Zymomonas mobilis subsp. mobilis ATCC 10988: one gene and its partners. The protein of the gene in region 2 binds, or shares a complex with, the protein of the main gene of each other region. Links are inferred from orthologs where the notes say so. Each region holds a gene or a part of one and is shown on either strand. Other genes may lie near its edges.

What was found.
Region 1: the proteins of tsaD (region 2) and tsaE are in contact, whole or in part, in a crystal structure (PDB 6N9A), measured with the Thermotoga maritima proteins. The link is inferred for Zymomonas mobilis subsp. mobilis ATCC 10988 from one-to-one orthologs. Residues at the interface, in WP_004082750.1 of Thermotoga maritima: Cys10, Asp11, Arg49, His50, Leu82, Gly84, Gly135, Gly136, Glu154, Thr155, Leu156, Asp157, Asp158, Ser159, Glu162, Asp165, Lys166, Arg169, Leu170, Tyr175, Lys213, Thr214, Leu217, Tyr218, Gln221, Arg222, Asn324; in WP_004082108.1 of Thermotoga maritima: Leu37, Gly38, Lys46, Lys57, Val59, Lys60, Ser61, Thr63, Phe64, Thr65, Leu66, Met67, Val69, Pro71, Tyr82, Arg83, Leu84, Asp86, Asp88, Phe89, Asp93, Ile128, Asp130, Glu131, Arg134.
Region 3: the proteins of tsaD (region 2) and tsaB are in contact, whole or in part, in a solved structure (PDB 4WQ4), measured with the Escherichia coli proteins. The link is inferred for Zymomonas mobilis subsp. mobilis ATCC 10988 from one-to-one orthologs.

What each region holds. Positions count from the first base shown.
Region 1 is NC_017262.1:249,085-255,484, reverse strand. Bases 2,058-5,056 are described here. They hold tsaE (tRNA (adenosine(37)-N6)-threonylcarbamoyltransferase complex ATPase subunit type 1 TsaE), read right to left. Parts: upstream 3,820-5,056; coding sequence 3,295-3,819; downstream 2,058-3,294. Other genes in these bases: ZMOB_RS01150 (sensor histidine kinase), read right to left, coding at 3,803-5,056; ZMOB_RS01160 (nucleotidyltransferase family protein), read right to left, coding at 2,458-3,219; addB (double-strand break repair protein AddB), read right to left, coding at 2,058-2,449. Also shown: more of addB, read right to left, coding at 1-2,057; more of ZMOB_RS01150, read right to left, coding at 5,057-6,190. UniProt on the Escherichia coli protein: Required for the formation of a threonylcarbamoyl group on adenosine at position 37 (t(6)A37) in tRNAs that read codons beginning with adenine.
Region 2 is NC_017262.1:1,459,626-1,466,025, forward strand. Bases 1-2,999 are described here. They hold tsaD (tRNA (adenosine(37)-N6)-threonylcarbamoyltransferase complex transferase subunit TsaD), read right to left. Parts: upstream 2,047-2,999; coding sequence 955-2,046; downstream 1-954. Other genes in these bases: ZMOB_RS06530 (NAD(P)H-dependent glycerol-3-phosphate dehydrogenase), read right to left, coding at 1-954; hemC (hydroxymethylbilane synthase), read left to right, coding at 2,045-2,971. In the rest of the region: ZMOB_RS06545 (uroporphyrinogen-III synthase), read left to right, coding at 3,006-3,734; ZMOB_RS06550 (hypothetical protein), read left to right, coding at 3,804-4,826; rpmF (50S ribosomal protein L32), read left to right, coding at 5,037-5,216; phosphate acyltransferase PlsX, read left to right, coding at 5,229-6,284; ZMOB_RS06560 (beta-ketoacyl-ACP synthase III), read left to right, coding at 6,281-6,400.
Region 3 is NC_017262.1:1,967,060-1,973,371, reverse strand. What follows is about bases 2,960-5,870. They hold tsaB (tRNA (adenosine(37)-N6)-threonylcarbamoyltransferase complex dimerization subunit type 1 TsaB), read right to left. Parts: upstream 4,773-5,870; coding sequence 4,146-4,772; downstream 2,960-4,145. Other genes in these bases: ZMOB_RS08810 (DEAD/DEAH box helicase), read left to right, coding at 5,774-5,870; ZMOB_RS08820 (NifU family protein), read right to left, coding at 4,772-5,323; ZMOB_RS08830 (GNAT family N-acetyltransferase), read right to left, coding at 3,673-4,149; ZMOB_RS08835 (Ros/MucR family transcriptional regulator), read right to left, coding at 3,084-3,497. Also shown: ZMOB_RS08860 (S9 family peptidase), read right to left, coding at 1-285; ZMOB_RS08855 (inositol monophosphatase family protein), read right to left, coding at 451-1,251; ZMOB_RS08850 ((2Fe-2S)-binding protein), read left to right, coding at 1,509-1,682; bfr (bacterioferritin), read left to right, coding at 1,794-2,285; ZMOB_RS08840 (Fur family transcriptional regulator), read right to left, coding at 2,405-2,836; more of ZMOB_RS08810, read left to right, coding at 5,871-6,312. UniProt on the Escherichia coli protein: Required for the formation of a threonylcarbamoyl group on adenosine at position 37 (t(6)A37) in tRNAs that read codons beginning with adenine.

The DNA of each region.
Region 1 (6,400 bases), 1.2 Mb from region 2 along the record:
CCTCCCCCTCAATCCAGTCTATCGCTTGTAATAATCGCGGTAACCAAAGCGTTTTCTGGATAATATGGGCGTTAATGGATTCCAAGAAAGCCAAAGCTCGCGGTTTTAATTTCCCGATGCGGCTGTTATCTTCCTTAACCCAATTTTCAAGAATACTGTGAATAAGGCTCCCACGCCACGCCGCCGTGGGTTCAGCATCAACGGGATCAAGTTTTCTTAAGCCCAAGATATTGCTGGCATAATAGCTATAAGGATCAGATTGCAGACTGTCGAAGCGCGTAACGGCGATACGTTTCGGGCGATCTAAAACAGGGGGATTAGGGGCTGGCCTTGTGACAGGTCTAAAACCCTGTGGTTCATCGAGCTGTCGCGCCCAATAAGGAAGATTATCGGCATGGTGCAAGTTGGAGGCCATGGCTTCCAACCGCAACCAAAAACGCGATGGCATGGTTGGCGCTCTGGCATCGCGTCTGGCACGGGTTAGCAATATTTTTTTAGCCCCCAAAACCGAAGAGAAATCATGGGCGGCAATACCAATTCGTAATTCTAGCCCCGGTAAACCGAGTTCAGAACGAATTCGGGGCGCAAGCCACGGGTCGGCTTCCTTGATCGGTGGCCAAACCGTTTCATTCAGACTGGCTGCGATCATTAAATCGGCATGTTGCAAGCGGGCTTCTATCAAACCCCAGATAAAAATACGAGGATGGCCACCGGTCATCGGTCTGACCGCTTGTTTATCCATTAATTGCCGCAGTACATGCGCAAAATCGGAAAAACGCATATCTTCGTTATGGTCAGCCGCTAAAGATTCAATTTCGGCAATCAAATCGGCGGCCAAATGCCCCGCAGCCTCTGCCCATATTTTTTCACCGGCAATTTGGTTCGCCGTTTCCCGCAAAATTTTAACAATTTTAGTAAGGGGCAACACCGTCTGAAATTGCTGATCGAGCGCTTGAAAGGGTATTTTAGTCTTTTCCCACCATTCCAGTAATTCGGGATCGGCTGTTTGATGATCGACCGCTTCCTTAATTTTGGCCGTAATTCCGGCCAGACCATTTCTTAAAAGAGGCCCCCGTAAAATCATATCAAGGCTGCGAATATGATCGCGCCATAAATCGCGATCTTCACCAAAGGCGACCAGAGGATGCTTGGCTATTGCGAGGAAACTTACGGCCGAAAAATGATCGGCAGCGAGCGAAACCAGATCAAGCAGTAATAATCCGGGAGGGGTAAGCGATAACGGTCGCCCTGCACTATCATCGGCATCAATGCCAAAGCGCTTTAATAGAGCAGAGACCCTAATGGCCAAAGCCCGATCAGGCGTTACCAAGGCCGCCGTCTGGCCTTTTTCTTCAACGGCCTCCCTCAACGCCAAAGCGATGACTTGGGCTTCTTCTTCGGGATGCGCCGTTTCAATAACGGATAAATTGGGGAAAGCCCGTTCTTTTTCAGGAAGACTACGCCAGCGATCAGTATAGCGCGCCGGAGCCATAACATGACGAATGGCCTGTTCACGGTTATCTGGATGATAATTTTTCGGCGGATCCCATTCTATCACTTCCTTCCGGTCAACACCCATCCTGTCCAGTAATAATTTTAACTGGAATTGCGGATGGCTTTCGAGCGAAGGCTGTTTAATGCCCGTATCGGGATCGCGTTCATGAGGGCCTAATAACTGCCACTCTTCGTCTGACATGTTGTTATCAAGGCCGGGGAGAACAACAAGCCCATCTTCCATTTCCGAGATAACACGCAACAAACGGGCAGAAACCGGTGATCCTGTAATCGCACCAGCGGCAATAATCGGTTTTTCACTGGGTGGCTGTGTTTGCCATCTGTCAGCGAGGCGATCCAGTAGTCGGTTCCGGCGTTCCTGACTTTCAATCTGTCCCGTTTTTTTAAGCTCTTCCGGCCATTCGGTAATAATACATTCAAGCAATTTTAAAGAAGCCTGCCAATGGCGGGCAAGCTCTTCTTCGGCCATAGGGTCGATTAACTGGGTCAGTTGTTCAGGGTCAATCTCTGCCGCCATCAACTGATCCAAGGTCAGTGCCAATTCTTCGGCCAGACGATGAGCTTCAGGAACGGCAATAGTTCGCCCCTGTTTTTGCATTACCTTTTTAACAAGACGGGTTAATCGGAAATGCCGTTCCAAAGGCGGGATCGCCGGTGGTAACGGATCGATCATATCGACCGGATCAAGAAAAGCACCCAGCCGATCATCCAAGAGAGGATCCCCGACGGGCACCATTCGGGGTAATAACAGGCCGGAAGACGACTGGCGCACAAAGGCTTCTGTTATAGCCCGAATGGAACGGTTATTGGGTAGCAGGATCAATCCCTGTGCCAATGTCATTGGATCGTCATAGCGCTTGATCAGGCCTTCGACCAAGGCATCGGCAAAAGAACGATGAAAAGGTATCGTAAAGAGACGGGATTTTTCCAGCATATTCAAAATTAACCGCGTCTAAGAATGGTGTCGGTTACCTTGACGGCTTTGGGCGTGCTGACATCAAACCAGATACCATCATGCACCAAGCCATATAAGCGGCCTTTGTTCATCGCCTGATCGCGGATATATTGGCTACGGAAAGCACCGTCCGGCGTATTTTCCAAAAAGCGTTTGGACATAATCTGGATGCCGCTGAAAACAAAAGGTGCGACTTTACCCGGAATTTTAGGCTGGATTTGTCCCATACCATTCATATGGAAATCACCCTGCCCATTATAGCAATCAGCGTGAGATAACGGCACCAGTAACAACAAAGCATCCATCTTTTCATCATCCCAATGATGGGTCAGAAGTTCAATGGAATTGGCCGTGCCATCAAGCCAGAAATTGTCACTGCTGATAACCAGAAAGAGATCATCTTGAATAAGGGGCAAGGCCTTTTTGATGCCGCCGCCGGTTTCTAGAAGTGCGTCTTCTTCACGGGAAATCTGGAGATCGAAATCTTTGGCAGTATGGCGCAGATGCGCTTCCAAAGGTTCGCTCATATAATGGGTGTTGACGACAACACGAGTGATGCCGCTTTCCTTGAGATGATCAAGGGCGTGGTCGATCAAAGGCTTGCCGCCGACTTCAACCAAGGGTTTCGGACGGGTTGCCGTTAGGGGGCGCATCCGTTTACCAAAACCGGCAGCCAGAATCATCGCCGTGCGGATAAGGCTTTGCGGCTTTTTGTTTTTAAACGTTATCGTCTTACTCAAGCTTTTCATTCTTTTCTCCTGCCCCCTACCTGAAATGAAGATGAGCGGCTTCTAGCAAAGTCGCGGCCGTCTTAAAATCATTTATCAATATTCGAGCGGTGGCCAGCGATTTTCCCAATAGCTGGGACGCTGCCATGTCAGCCGCCGCCGGTTATCTTCGAGAATATCCAGATGCAAAGCCAGCCGATCAGGCCATATTTGGTCGATAACCTGTCCCAATCTTTCTGGCCATTCTACGAGCAAAGCCCCGTAAAAAGCGAATTCATCGAGACCTAATTCCTGAATATCTTCGGGATTATCGAGGCGATATAAATCGACATGGGCAACAGGCAGACTGACTTCTGGGGGCTCATAATCAATCATCAGCGCGAAACTGGGCGAAGGGACTTCTTCCTGAAAGCCTAATTCGCTTAAAATACCCCGCGCCAGACTGGTTTTACCTGCACCGAGATCACCGGAAAGGGTAATGATATCACCGGTTTGAAGAGATCGTCCCAGATAACGCCCCGCTTCTTCGGTGGCGGCGGCATCTGCCAGAATTATTTCCTGTATGGTCATCTTTTTACTATCGTCTAGGAAGGCTACATATTTCTTACAAAGCAGGCACATGGCGCGGCAAGGTAATAATGAAATGTGTCTTCTGGTTATGATTTGAATCAATATGAATTGATCCGCCATGCAAAGCAATAAAACGGCGAATAAGCGGGATCGCGATACTGCTGCTTCCCTTACCGCCGCGAACGGATTGGCCATATTCGGAAAAATGGTCAAAGATCGGATCAGATAAAGAGGATTCCACACTCCCTTGTCGAGAAGAAGACAGAATATCAGCGTCATCGACGATGACAATCGCGATATGGTCACCTGCCCCAGAAGCCTGTAACTGCACTGTGCCGCCGCGCGGATTGCGGGCAAGCGCAATCAGTAACATATGGTTGATCGCACGGGAGAGACGCTGCGGATCACTTTCGATCATCCCGAGATTGTCATCCAGTTTGATTTCAAAATGGATACCTAGCTCTTCTGCTCTTTTGGTGAGAGCGGTTGCCATATCTTGAAGAAGGGGTTTGATGTCAACATTCTGTCGATCAAGCTCAAGATTACCGGATTCAAGCAAAGTTAAGTCGAGAATATCGTCAATAAGAGTGCTTAATCGTGCAACGGCATCAAGAATGGCTGCGACATAATCATTCGCCATTTGGGATAAATCGCCGCAATAGCCTTGCGCCAGCATTTCGGCAAAACCACTGATAGAGGTCAAGGGCGTTCTGAGTTCGTAGCTCATATTGGCGACAAAATCGGTTTTTAACCTGTCCGCGGCTTCCAAAGCTTCATTTCGGTCACGAAGAGCGCGTTCCATTCGCCAGCTATCAGTCACATCCAACATCGTCAGAAGGATGTTACCGTCTGGCAAGGGAATAGTCGAAAAATTGAAATGCTGTTGGTCGATAAAGGCGATATGCCCATGTTTGGGTTGCCTCTCGATCATCGTCATCCGAATGGCATCACTGATATAGTGGCTATGCTCGGTATTTTCTAAACGAAGGCGGGTTTTCTGGGCTAAATCGTCAACCCGTGGATGTGTCGAGAGCCATTTTTCATCAATCTGCCAAATATCGGTGAAACGGGTATTCCAGAGATTTAATCGCCCATCAGAAGCAAAAACGCCAATGGCTTCAAAGAGTTTATCAAAACTGGCAGTTCGGACGCGAAGCATAATATCATGTGCCGAGGTCAAACGAACCTGTTCTGTCCGATCTTCAAAAATCAGTAATAATCCGCCGTCCGGTGTAGGTTGGGTAATGACCCGAAGATGGGAGCCATCCATCAACAGCCAGTTTTCTTCCAAAGCATTGTTATGGGATAAAAACCATTGCCGTCTTTCTGCTTTCCATGCGGGAAAGTCATGCGCCGCCGGCAGCCGTCCAGCTTCCCGCATTCTTTCAAGCACACGGTCAAATTCAGGATGGTCGGTAAGCCATTCGGCTTTCAGCGCAAAAAGATGCCGGAAAGGCTCATTCGCAAAGACTAAATTTTGTTCGGCATTGAACTGGGCAACACCAGCGGAAAGCTGATCGAGGATATGGCGCTGTGCTTGTAAGAAACGTCCCATTTCAGCTTTGGCTTCTTCCAAGGCTTCGACATCAAGTGCATATCCCGCAACGGCACCCGTTGGTAAGGGAATATCCGTTAAGCGCATCATTCGCCGTGTCCCCGACAAGATCACCGGCGAAAGGCGACTTTGCATGGATTTTGTCTCTAGTGCCTTTTCCGCAAAAGAAACCGGATTATTAGCCCCCTTGCCTTCTGTTAGCTCGATATTGCGGGTGATAACCTCTCTGGCTGATGGACTTTCGACCGCTGTTACATAAGATTGGTTGACCATCTGTAGCTGTAACGCGGCATTCCGATACCATATTGGAAAAGGCATCACCTCAAAAAGAGACGATAACGCCTGTAAAGCCTGTCCCGATTGTTGTGCCTGAAAGGCCAAGGCCTTTTGACGGTCAGCCTCTTGGGTAATATCGCCTATCCAGAGAATGATATCGCGGGAAGATTGTTGTAAAATCTGACCATCAATTTTGAAAAGACGCTGGTCCATTTTATGATGCACATGACAATGAAAAGCGCGCCCTGTTTTCGCCAAGATATCGAGATGATGGGCAAGAATTTGGGCTGAATCGTCATCAAGCCATGAATAAAAAAAGATATCCGGTGAGGACGGTATGTCTTCTAATCCGAGATAAGCCGAGCTTTTAGGATTAAGAGCGGATATTTTTTGATTATGGATGACAAGGGCATGAACGGGTGCCGTGTCATAAATATTTTTAAGTGGATGAAAGCGACGGATAATCGCCTGCGCCTCTTTCATCTTATGGAGCGCATTCAGAAAAAAATAGAGGGCAATGCCCCAGAGGACAGCCAGCAATGACACCCCTAAGGCGATTGATATTCCATAAAGATGCAGGCTGTTTTCCATGGATCGTTATTCTGCCATTCCCAAAAATCACTAAAGGCAGACTATAGCCCTTTTATCACGGGAAATAAGGCAAAACAGACAGCCTAAAGGCAATGGGGCTGTTGATATGGGATTTTATAGCGGGTCGCATAAAGACCAAGAAAATGAATGGTGGGCCCGGCAGGAATCGAACCCGCAACCTAGCCGTTATGAGCGGCCGGCTCTACCGTT
Region 2 (6,400 bases):
TTCACCTTCAATCAAATCACAAATGGCTGAAACCAACGGCATTTCTACTTTTAGTTTATTAGCAACTCTTTGTAAGACAGGCGCTGTGAAAACGCCTTCTGTTGTAACTGCTCTTTTCTTTTGCTGTTCTTCGTAGCTATAGCCTTCACCAAGTTTTTTCCCAAAAGTGAAGTTACGAGACAATTCCGACGAGCAGGTCAGGACAAGATCTCCTAAACCGGATAATCCCGTTAAAGTTTCTTCTTTTGCACCCAATGCAATACCAAAGCGGTTCATTTCTGCAAAACCGCGGCTAATAACGGCTGCACGGGCATTATTGCCAAGTTTTGCACCTGCAACGACTCCACAGGCAATCGCTAATACATTTTTGACAGCACCTCCAACATCCGCACCAATCACGTCAGACGAGGCATAAGGGCGAAATGTTGGAATGGCTAACCTTTGCATTAAGGCCGCTCTTATATCCTTCTCTTTGGCTGCTAAAGTCACGGCTGTCGGTAAATGGCGTGCTACTTCACTTGCAAATGTTGGCCCAGATAAAACTGCAATAGGACGGTGAGGGAAAATATCGGCCGCTAACTGAGACATCAATAGGCCAGATTCCGCTTCTATTCCTTTTGCACATAAAATTAATGGGCGACTATCATTGGGAATCTGTCTTAAAACAGATCTCATTTTTTGGGCTGGAATGGCTACCAATAAAGCAGATGCTGAACTTAGATCATTTAATTCATCTGTTGCATGGATAGTTCGGGGTATAATGATGTCAGGCAAATAATCAGGATTGATGTGTCTCTGATTAATGGCATCAATAATTTCTCTTTTTCTGCCCCATAAAGTGACGGCACCTTTATAACTGGCTACGGCTGCCAAAGCCGTTCCCCATGACCCCGCACCTAAGACACCGATATGATGAAAATGATCGGCTGTTTTCTTTTCTTCAAGAACAGGCATCTACGCTTTTACTCCGGCACCGCGTGCTTTTTCAGCATGAGGGTCTAACGGCCATCTTGCTCGCGCTGGACTCTCAAGATTATCAATCATTCCCAGACGAAACCGTTCGACGCCCGCCCATGCGATCATAGCGCCATTATCAGTGCATAGCGAAGGCGGCGGTGCAATCAAAGGTAAATTATGTGCTTCTGCTAGATCCGTAAGTGCAGGACGGATGGCTTGATTCGCAGCCATACCTCCAGCAATAACAAAGGCGTTGATTTGAATATTTTCGCCTTCAATCTTTTTGAGAGCTTTTTCGCTACGATTGACTAAGCAATCAATAACAGCCTGTTGGAATGATGCTGCAATATCGTGTCTTTTATAAATGCCAGATTGATATGCTCTTAAAACCGCGGTTTTAAGTCCTGCAAAAGAGAAATGAGGTTCTTTGCTTTTAATTAATGGCCTAGGTAAGGGAACCGCCATTGGATCGCCATTCAAAGCTTCTCTTTCTACAGCTGGGCCTCCAGGAAAGCCTAATCCTAAAATTTTAGCCGTTTTGTCAAAGGCTTCACCGCCAGCATCATCAATTGTTGTTGCTAGGCGGCGATATTCGCCCACATTTTTAACCAGTAGAATTTGGCAATGACCACCAGAGATAAGCAATAATAAATAAGGAAAAGACAGAGTTTTATCTGCTAAACGAGGGGTTAAGGCGTGACCTTCTAGGTGGTTAATCGCAATCAGTGGTTTTTTACAGGCAAGAGAAAGCGCTTTTCCTGTTACAAAACCAACCATAACGCCGCCAATTAAGCCTGGCCCCGCAGTTGCTGCAATGGCATCTATTTCTGATAAATTTTTTCCTGATTCATTTAAAACCTTTCTTACTAACGGCTCTAGACGCTCGACATGGGCTCTTGCCGCAATTTCTGGAACTACACCGCCATAAGGACGATGTAAAATTTCTTGTGTTGCCAAATGACTGGAAATAATATTACCATCATTATCAACTAATGCGACTGCTGTTTCGTCGCAACTCGACTCAAGACCTAAAACTAATGCCATAGGGGGCTTTTCTGCCACCATAAGGGGCGGTAGAGCAACTATCATGCAACTTCCTTTTCGTCTCGGATCCCGAGGTTCCCCTCTAGCCCTTATTCAGGCACGCTCAGTCGCCTCTGCTTTATGTGCTGCACATAGCTGGTCAGAGGATGCTGTTGTCATTGTACCTATTCGCACTTCTGGTGATAAAAATCGTCATCAGGCTTTAGCGGATATTGGTGGAAAGGCGCTTTGGACAAAAGAGCTGGATATCGCTTTGACAACAGGTCAAATTGATGCTGCCGTACATTCTATGAAGGATGTTGAAACTTTTCGTCCTTCACATATCTCTATAGCGGCTATGCTTCCTAGAGAAGATGTTCATGACAGGTTGATTGGAATCCCTTCCTTAGAAGTATTGCCTTATTCTGGTTGTGTTGGAACGGCATCGCCACGTCGAGCTGCCCAGATAAGGTGCATCCGACCTGATATCGAGATTAAACTGTTACGGGGGAACATAGACACTCGTTTAGAAAAACTGGCTAATAAACAGTTTGATGCTACCCTTCTTGCCGCCGCTGGTCTCATTCGACTCGGAAGAAATGATGTGGGATATGATGTTCCCTTAGATCAGATGCTGCCAGCTGCTGGGCAGGGCGCTATCGGAATCGAGGCTCTGGCAGATTCCGCTGCTTGGGAAAAAGTATCTATAATTGATCATTACCCTACACATTTAGCGGTTCAGTCAGAAAGGCAACTTCTTCTTCGGCTCAATGCTGATTGCCATTCTCCGATTGCGGTTTTTGCCGAGATTTTAGAAAAAAATATCCGTTTGAGAGCTTGCCTCTATACGGAAAATGGAAAATTTTCGGCGTCTATTGATAAAGAAATTAGTCAACCTTCTGATGCTTTTGAAGTTGGTAGCTTATTGTTGAATCAATCTCCGCCGGAGGTGCAAGCTCTCTTCCTACCCAGAGTATTGTCAGAACGTTAATCGGCATTTGCTCCCTATCTGAACAGAGTCCAATATGCTGAGAGAATGGCAATTAAATAATCGTGTTCAAGATAAATTATTGATTTTACGCCCCGAGCCGGGGGCAACCGCTACAGCCAAGCGTGCAGAAAAAGTAGGCTGGCAAGTAATAAAAACGCCTCTTGCAACGGCTATATCGATACCTTGGTCAATAAATGAATCTCTATCTTTTGATGCGGTTATGGTAACGAGTGCCCAAGCTATTTATCACGGAGGAAGTGAACTGGATAAATTAAAAGACTATCCTCTTTACGTGGTTGGCAAGGCTACTGAGGCGGCGGCACGTCAGGCAGGGTTTCAGCATATTGTAACGGCCGAAGGTAATGGCGCATCTGTACTTTGTTGTCTTGAACGGGACAAAAGAATGCGGATATTAAGGCTCTGCGGCGAGATTTACAAAGATTATGACTATAAAAATTTTTCTCTGAAAGAAAACACTCAATTCTTTATAAAAATTCTTTATAGAATGCAAAATATTGCCAGTTTACCGATAGAAGCCTGTCAGGCATTAGTAGAAAATGCCATAGTCCTATTACACTCTTCTCGTTTTGCAGAGCAATTTCGTCTTTTGCTTGCGAAAACGGATATCAATCCAGACAGAGTTCAGATTGCTGTTATTAGCCCAGCAGTAGCAGAACAAATTGGAAAAGAGTGGCGAGCAATGGCAATAGCTGAATATCCTGATGACACATCTTTGTTAAAGGCGGCAGCTAGCTTGAAATGAAACTCGGATAGAAAATGAATGAAGGCAGATTCTGAATGGAATCAGAGGCAAATATTCAGGGACAGATGTATGACAAATAACAACGGTATTCATAATTATGCCGGAAATAAAGAATCGAATTCTTCAATTGATCCTTTGGTCAATGCCTCACAGTCTTCAAAAAAACGGCCGTGGCAATCAAAATTGCTTTTTTCCTGTGCTGCATTCTTTTGTGGCGTCGGTGTTACTATCTACTCATTATCACATTGGCAGCCAGCCAGAATGCTTATTGCTCCAGCTTCTGTCCCCAATAATCAACAATCTTCCGAGAAGACACCTCAGTTACCTTCGCAACTTTCTATGTCTGGAAATGCTCAATCTCAAAATGGTACTGTGGCGCTCCCACAAACAGATTCTTCTAATTCGAATGTAACGGCCTCTATTGATGCCTTAAATGGCCGAATAGATCGCCTTGAAAATCGTATTGATGATGTCAGCAAGGAAACCAAAGCTGCTATTGGGGATGCAGGTAGAGCGGAGAGTCTCCTTGTTGCTTTTGCTGCAAGACGGGCGCTTAATCGTGGCCAACCTCTAGGCTATTTAGAAGGCTTGTTACAATCGCGGTTTGGTAATAGTCAGCAGCAAGCCGTTTCTGTTATTTTAAATGCCTCACGGCAACCGGTTACGCTTGAACAATTAGTCGCTGGACTTATCCCGCTCAAGGGAGATTTACTCAAGCCGGACAAACAACAAGGGTGGTTGAGTTATTCTCGCCAGTTTTTTTCTAATCTGTTTGTTATCCACCGTCATGGCGAAGTGTCAACGATGCCTTCTGAACAATTAGAAGAGGCGATCCGTTTTTTGAATAATGGTAATGTCGATGGAGCTATTGCTGATATCTCAAAGCTGCCAGGGGCTCGTTATGCTCAAAATTGGCTGAATGCCGCTAAGCGTTATTCTTTGGCAAGGAATGCATTAGATATTCTTGAAACCTCAGCTCTTTTATCGCCAGATCAACCCGCAATCGATAATCCGACTTCGGAAAAAAATACTGATTCGCTTGATACAGAAGAAAAACATTCAACAAGTATTCCAGACAATCATCAAAGATAAATATAATTGAATCAACGCCAATTTTCGGGCGTATTTTGTTCAAATTGTCGCTTGGGGCTTGTAACTCAGGCGAAATTCGCTATACGCGCTTTGATGCGCGACGATTCTGGTAGCATAAACTCGCATGTTATTTTTCCTTGCCGGTTTATGACATAGGCCTCATATCGTCGCTAAATTTTTTATCGCTTCATTTAATTTTAAGGTTCCGAGATGGCTGTTCCTAAGAGAAAAACTACCCCTTCACGGCGGAATATGCGCCGTAGTCACCATGCCTTGACGGTAGAAGCTTATCAGGAATGCCCAAATTGCGGCGAATTAAAACGTCCGCATCATATGTGCCCAGCTTGTGGTCACTATAATGGGCGTGAGATCATCGCTGTAGAAGCCTGATCTGTCTAATTAATGATGAGTAAGGATCAAGCTCTGATCGCTGTCGATGCCATGGGCGGGGACGGTGGTCCGAGAGTTGTCATTGCAGCTTTGGCACTTGCGCTATCAACTGATCCGGATTTGCGTTTCCGCGTATATGGTGACGAAGCGCTTGTGCGTACACAGATGGATCTATTCCCTGAGCTTGCACCGGCCTGTACGATATGCCCTGCACCAGATGTTATTTCTGGTGAAGAGAAACCGTCTTTGGCTTTGCGCCGTGCCCGCAAAAGTTCTATGGGCATGGCTATTTCTGCAGTAAAGACAGGGGAGGCTGATGCTGCTCTGTCTGCAGGTAATACTGGCGCATTGATGGCAATCGCAAAGCTTTACTTGCGGATGATGCGTGGTATCGATCGTCCAGCCTTAACAACCATCTTGCCAACATTGGGCAAAAATGGGGTTGTTATGCTGGATTTGGGTGCCAATACAGAATGCGATATGCGTAATCTGGTCCAGTTCGCGGTAATGGGCGCTGTATATGCTCAATCGGCTATGGGCATTCCTTGCCCTCGACTATCCTTACTCAATATCGGTACCGAAGAGATGAAGGGTACCGAAGATTTAAGAGCCGCCGCGGCTCTCTTGCGTCAAACTGAACAGACAGCTTTCCAGTATACTGGTTTTATTGAATCAGACAGGATTGGCCAAGGGGATGCTGACGTTATCGTGACAGATGGTTTTTCTGGCAATATTGCATTGAAAACTATCGAAGGCACGGCACGTTTCATTACTAACCTTCTCCGGCGTGCTTTTTCAAGTTCATTGCGTTCCAAATTAGGTTTTCTGCTTTCAAAACCTGCTTTCAGATTATTTAGAGTTTATCTTGATCCGAATAATCATAATGGCGCAATTTTTCTTGGTCTTAATGGCATCGTTGTTAAAAGCCATGGGAATGCTAACGTATCTGGTATCGCTCAAGCCGTTCATCTGACAGCTAAGCTTGTCCGTTCTAATCTGGTCAATTGCATCGCCGATGATCTGGATATGTTTTTTTCTCAGGCGAGCAATAAGGAATTGCAGGCATGACTATGCGGCGGTCAGCAATCATCGGAACCGGATCGGTTTTGCCTAAGACACGTCTTTCCAATGACGAGTTAGCGCAAAATTATCATATTGATACTTCGGATGCCTGGATCGTTGAG
Region 3 (6,312 bases), 510 kb from region 2 along the record:
GGCACCAGAGCCAACTTTTTTGGAATCAATCAGCATCCGACTTTCGCCGGTGGTGGTGTCAATCGCCCATAAATCATAACGATTAAGATCGTCAGGACGAGAACGCAGCAAAGTCGCATAACGCCCGTCAGGCGAAAGCGAAAGCGCGCGCGGCGCAGAACCAGATAAAGACGGGCTGGCAAAAACCCTGTCTAGCGTTAAACGGTCTGCTAAAGCAGGTGTGGACATCATAACAGCAGCAATAGCGCCTATCAGAATTTTGGACATGGGCATCAGGTAAAGCATGGCATTGGCCAAAACGCAATTACCTGACCTGAAATAATGGCAAAGCAGAATGAAAGCTTGTTTTTCTAAACTGTAATTTAAATAAAGATCTTGGAATCCCTATAGACAAAGCGGACTTTTAGAAAAAAGCCCGCTTTTATGCCCAGAAGCGTCAAGGATACGCTATTAACGCAGCAGGGATTCGGCCACCTGATCCCACATCGCAGGAGAATTGGCACCTAACATCCCATGACTGCAATCAGAGGTGTCATAGGCCGAGCCATCAAAGCGTGCCAATTTACCGCCCGCTTCTTCCAGAAACAGAGAACCCGGGGCATGATCCCAAGGCCAGCTACGCCAAAAAACCGCAGCATCATTTTCACCCAAAACAATGCGAGGATATTGCTCACCGGCACAAAGAGGCGATGGCGCCAAGGTGATGCCATGGCTGAGAGGGTGATGTTTATCAAAATCTGGGCGGAGATTATCAGAGGTCACCCGCGCGGACAGAGCCACCACGGGAATATCTTGTCCGGTGCTGCGCGTTGTTACCCGTTCACCATCGACAAAAGCCCCCTGCCCTTTGGAAGCATGGCACATCCTGCCGGAAACAGGGTCAAGAATCCATCCGGCCTGTGGCTCACCATCGCCTAATAGCGCGATCATCATGGCATAGGGCGTTTGGCCAGCGGCATAATTACCGGTGCCATCCAGCGGATCCACTGTCCAAGCCAAGCCTTTTTTGAGATTTTTGAGCAAGCTCGTATCGGCAGCGGTTGCTTCCTCACCCACAATATAAGCCTCTGGCAAGAATTTGGCTAATTGCTCGGTAATCCGCTTTTCTGATTCCTTATCGACCACCGTCACATAATCGCCGGGTTCTTTCTCTGCGATTTCATTTTCTGATAAATGACGGAAACGCGGGACAAGTAAATCATTCGCAACTTCATACATTAAAGTTGCAACAGCTTTATAAAGTGGGTGCATCAGCTTCCTCCGGCACATAGCCTGATCTTTTCTAGCCCTTTTCCTCTATTTTCAGGATGGCAATCAAGGAAATTATAGGGGGCAGCCCTCGTTATTTTACGGGTTAAGGCCTCATCCTTTTGGAACAAGCCGCTATTCTAAGCATCACTCTTTTAATTTTTGTTATATTTAATATTGATACTTGTTATCATTATCATGGGAGTTATATCTAAGAAGGAAGGCGATTTTAAGCCATTCGAGGATAAAGGGGTTTGAGAGTGATTATTTGCCATTGTAACACTGTAAGCGATCAAGCGATCAAAGCTGCTGTGCGACAAGGTGCGGTCACGCCGGGGCAAGCCTATAAAAAAATAGGTGTTAAATTCTGCTGTGGTAAATGCGGAAAATGTGTCCAAAAAGTTATCGCAGAAGCACAAGAAGAGACTGTTTAAAATATTATCAGACGCCCGATTTCGCGCAGAATAAAGAGAATCTGTGCAACCTGATAGCTGTTACCTCGTTTATATCCTAATTAGGGTTGTAAAAAGCAAAAGGTAGCATCCATGAAGGGCCATAAAGAGGTCATTGACCATCTTAATACGCTGTTAAAAAGCGAACTGACATCTATCAATCAGTATTTTCTGCATTATCGCATTGCTGAAGATTGGGGCATCGACAAGCTCGCTGATCTGGAACGGTCAAATTCCATTGATGAAATGAAACATGCCGACAAATTGGCCAAGCGCCTTTTGTTTTTAGAGGGCTTCCCGAATTTTCAGGATATTGGCCATCTTAGAATTGGCGAAAATGTCGAAGAGATCATTAAAGCTGATTTAGCTTTGGAAGTGGATGATGCAATTCCGCTCTATAAAGAAGCGATCCAATGCTGTGAAAAGCATAGCGATTTCGGAACAAGAGATCTTCTTTTGTCTATCTTGAAAGAAGAGGAAGGCCATGCTGATGGTCTTGATACCCAGTTAAAATTGATCGAACGGATGGGTATTCAAGGCTATATTCAGCTTAACAGCCAGACGGCTGAAGCCTCTGAAGAATAATCAGCGCTTTAAAAAGCGATAAGAAGGGCGACAGGCTGAAAAGTCTGTCGCTTTTTTAGTGCTTTTATTAAAAATCACGACGGAATCGTCATCAAAATAACTAAAACCCGATCATTATTTTATTTCGATGATTTAGGCGAACGATTCAACGGGACACCGTATAATTCCAAGCGGTGATCGACCAATTTATATCCCAAGCGTTCGGCGATTATTTTTTGCAGGCTTTCCATGTCTTCATCTGAAAATTCGATAATCTTTCCAGATTCCACATCTATAAGATGATCGTGATGATCTTCGGGGGAAGCCTCGTAACGCGCGCGGCCATCGCCAAAATCATGACGTTCAAGAATACCGGCTTCTTCAAATAAGCGCACGGTACGATAGACGGTAGCAATCGAAATACCGGAATCAATCGCAGATGCCCGTTCGTAAAGAGACTCGACATCGGGATGATCTTCGGCTTCAGATAAAACCTGAGCAATAACCCTTCTTTGACCTGTTATCCGCAGACCTTTTTGCGCACAAAGCGTTTCAATATTGATCTGCCGCACAACATTTCTCCGTCAAATTTTGAATTACCCCAGTAAAAAATCAGAGAAATCTGCGCTGTTTAAAGGCGCAGGCTCCAACTATTTCTCTTTATAAATTCACGCTTACTTTGGCAATTTAAAATCATACGTCGCCCCCAGACGTTGTGATTTTTATAAACGCCACGGATAGAGTTGCCCCTATATATAGCGAGAATTAAGCCACATTTGTGGTAATGCTTTGTTCTTTTTTATTTATCAAAGCAGGTTATTAGCGTTTGCGACGCTGGGTACCAAGACCGATTTTTTTGGCCAAAGAACGACGCTGATCAGCGTAATTCGGGGCGACCATCGGATAATCTGCCGGCAAATTCCATTTAGCGCGGTATTGTTCCGGCGTCAGCTGATAATGGGTTGCAAGATGACGTTTCAGCATTTTCAGCTTCTTACCGTCTTCGAGGCAGATGATATAATCGGGTTTAACAGAGGCGCGGACAGAGACAGCGGGTTCAGGCCGTGCTTCCGGTTCTGCGTTAGCTTCGCTTAAAGCAGAAAGTGCATGATGGACATTCTGGATAAGCTGGGGAACGTCGGCAACAGAAACGCTGTTGTTGCTGACATGGGCTGAAACGATATCAGCCGTTAAGGTAATCAAAGTTTCAGACAAAGCATTGTCATCGCTCATAGAACAATCCTTTTTTAGGAAAAAAGTGGGAGAATATTCTATCTTTCCAGAGAAGCTTTAAAGCTTTTACCTTTGGAAAGATCTCGGTTGATCTCCCAACGTTTACGGTCTTTATGATTGAACAAATTCTATAGAAAATGCAACTAAAATTATTACTTCTTCTAGGTGATTTATATTAAATAACAATGAAGCGGAGAGTTATCGCATTGTATAAGTCGCCATTTAACGATTTATAATAATTGATTCGACGGCCAACCTCTCTAAAGCCAATCTGGTAATAAAGGTTTAAGGCCGGATTTTTTTCTCTGACTTCAAGATGAAGATATTTAGTATCTTCGATTTTGGCTTTGGCGATCAGCTTTTTAAAAAGGGCTGTCGCGACCCCTTCGCGGCGGAATTCCGGTTTAACTGCTAATAATAATAGCTCGCACTCGTCAAAAACAGTACGAGATAACAAGAAACCCGCCGGTTTCCCTTCTATTGTTACAACAAGAGCATAAACGCCCGGTAACCCCATAATGCTATTACATTGATGACGATTCCACGCCTCGCCATAGAATGGGTCAAAAGCATCCGTCATGATTTCCATGACATAATCGAGAAGAGAATCACCTGTATCTACAAACGCCCAGCCATCATGATACTGTATCATGACGGTATTTTCGCATCAGGCAAACGGCCGTAAATCGGCGTAGCAGGTAGTGTCGTCGCTGTTTTTTCTAAAAAGCGGGCTTCATCCGCAAAAGGCCAAGCCTCTTCCGATTCGCCCCAGCCTCTTACCTTTATCAAATTGGCCGCCGCCGAACCGACCACGAGTGAGTCTTGCACTAAGGCAGCAGCGGCTTCGGGTCGCAAGGATTGAAGTTCTGTGGTGGTGGTCAAATGAAGTGAAGGCCGATCGCAGGAAAAAGACTGAATAAACAATTCACCATGACCGCCAATAAAAGCAACCGTCAGTTGCGACACATCGCTGTGCCGTCGGAAAGCCGAGGCCGCAACAATATCTAAGGAGCCATAACCAGAGACAGGAATATCCCATCCCAAACCTAAAGCCAGGGCAGCCGCAATCCCGACGCGGATGCCGGTAAAACTGCCGGGCCCGCAATCAACAAGGATACTATCAGCGCGACCTTGATCCGGTAAAGCAGCGACCATAGGCAAAAGTTTTTCAGCGTGACCGCGACCCACAATTTCCTTCTCGCAGGCAAGGACGCGGTCGCCTTCTATCAAAGCAACAGAACAGGCCGCTGTGGCTGTATCAATGACCAATTGCATTAAATCGCCCGAACTTCTTTAATTTCAGGGACAAAATGTTTCAGCAAGGTCTCGACCCCTTGTTTCAGGGTCGCAACAGAAGAAGGACAACCTGCGCAAGCGCCCCGCATCGACAAATAGACAATGCCGTCTTCAAATTTCTGGAAAACGATATCCCCCCCATCACGAGCAACAGCCGGACGAACGCGGCTATCGATCAGATCTTTGATCTGAAGAATGACGTCATCTTCTTCATCATGATCTTTTGTTTCATTCTTTTCGGAATTTTCTACCAATAACGGAATGTCATTATCGAAATGATCCGAAATGATCATAATGATCTTGGATTCGAGGTTAGACCATAATGAAGGTGAATCGAGGGTGACGGAAATAAAATCCCGTCCGTAGAAAACAGCCGTCACATGCTGCAAGTCAAAAAGCGCTACGGCCAAAGGCGAATCAGCGGCTTCCTCTTTATTGACAAAATAACGGGATTCACGTTCCATTACGGGACGGTGAAGCAAAAATTTAAGGGTAGCCGGATTCGGCGTCTTTTCTGTCTCGATCAGCATGTTTCTTATTTGGTGAAACCACGCCTTCCAATCAAGATTATTTATGTTGCCTTTTTATGGTTTTTTGAATGATATCTTCGATTTCTTTCAATAATTGTCCTTTTTGGCGATAATATAATAATATTTTATTCGGCAATGAGGAAAAGCCTTGCCTTTCTTCTGTCCTATGGTCATTATTAACGGATAAGCATCTGTGTCCGCGAGACTAAACGGGCATATGCACGGAATTTGCGTGTTCCACCGCACATAATATCTGACATCTATTTTTGTCATTTCGGAAGTCATAAAAAGCCTTCCTCACTATGGTGCGTTGCCAAGTATTCCTCTTTAGATGCCTAATAGCAGCAGGCTTTCCCGTTCACGCAAGCCTGTATTTTCAGGTCTTAAACGAGTTTTAACTCGTCTCTTAGTGCGCTTCATCGCGCCTATTTCAAAAACGGAAAGCCTTTTATGACGGAAACATCTGTTTCGTTCAAAACCCTTGGTCTCGACTCGTCACTTGTGCAGGCTCTGGATGGTCTCGGTTATAGTAAGCCGACCCCGATTCAGGCACAAGCTATCCCCCATTTATTAGAAGGCAAGGATCTTTGCGGTATCGCCCAGACCGGCACCGGTAAAACCGCAGCCTTTGCTCTGCCTTCTATTCATTATCTCGCAACCAACCCGCAGGCACGGCCTCAGCGTGGTTGCCGTATGCTGATTTTATCACCGACGCGCGAACTGGCCAGCCAGATTGCCCGCGCTTGCAATGACTATACCCGTCATCTGCGTATGTCGGTTAATGCCGTATTTGGTGGCGTTCCTATTGGTCGTCAGATGAGAATGCTGGATCGTGGCACCGATATTTTGGTTGCAACACCCGGTCGCTTGCTGGATTTGATCGACCAGCGCGCGCTTGTCTTAAAAGACGTCGAAGTTTTCGTCTTGGACGAAGCCGACCAGATGCTGGATCTTGGTTTTATCCATGCGTTGCGCCGCATTGACAAATT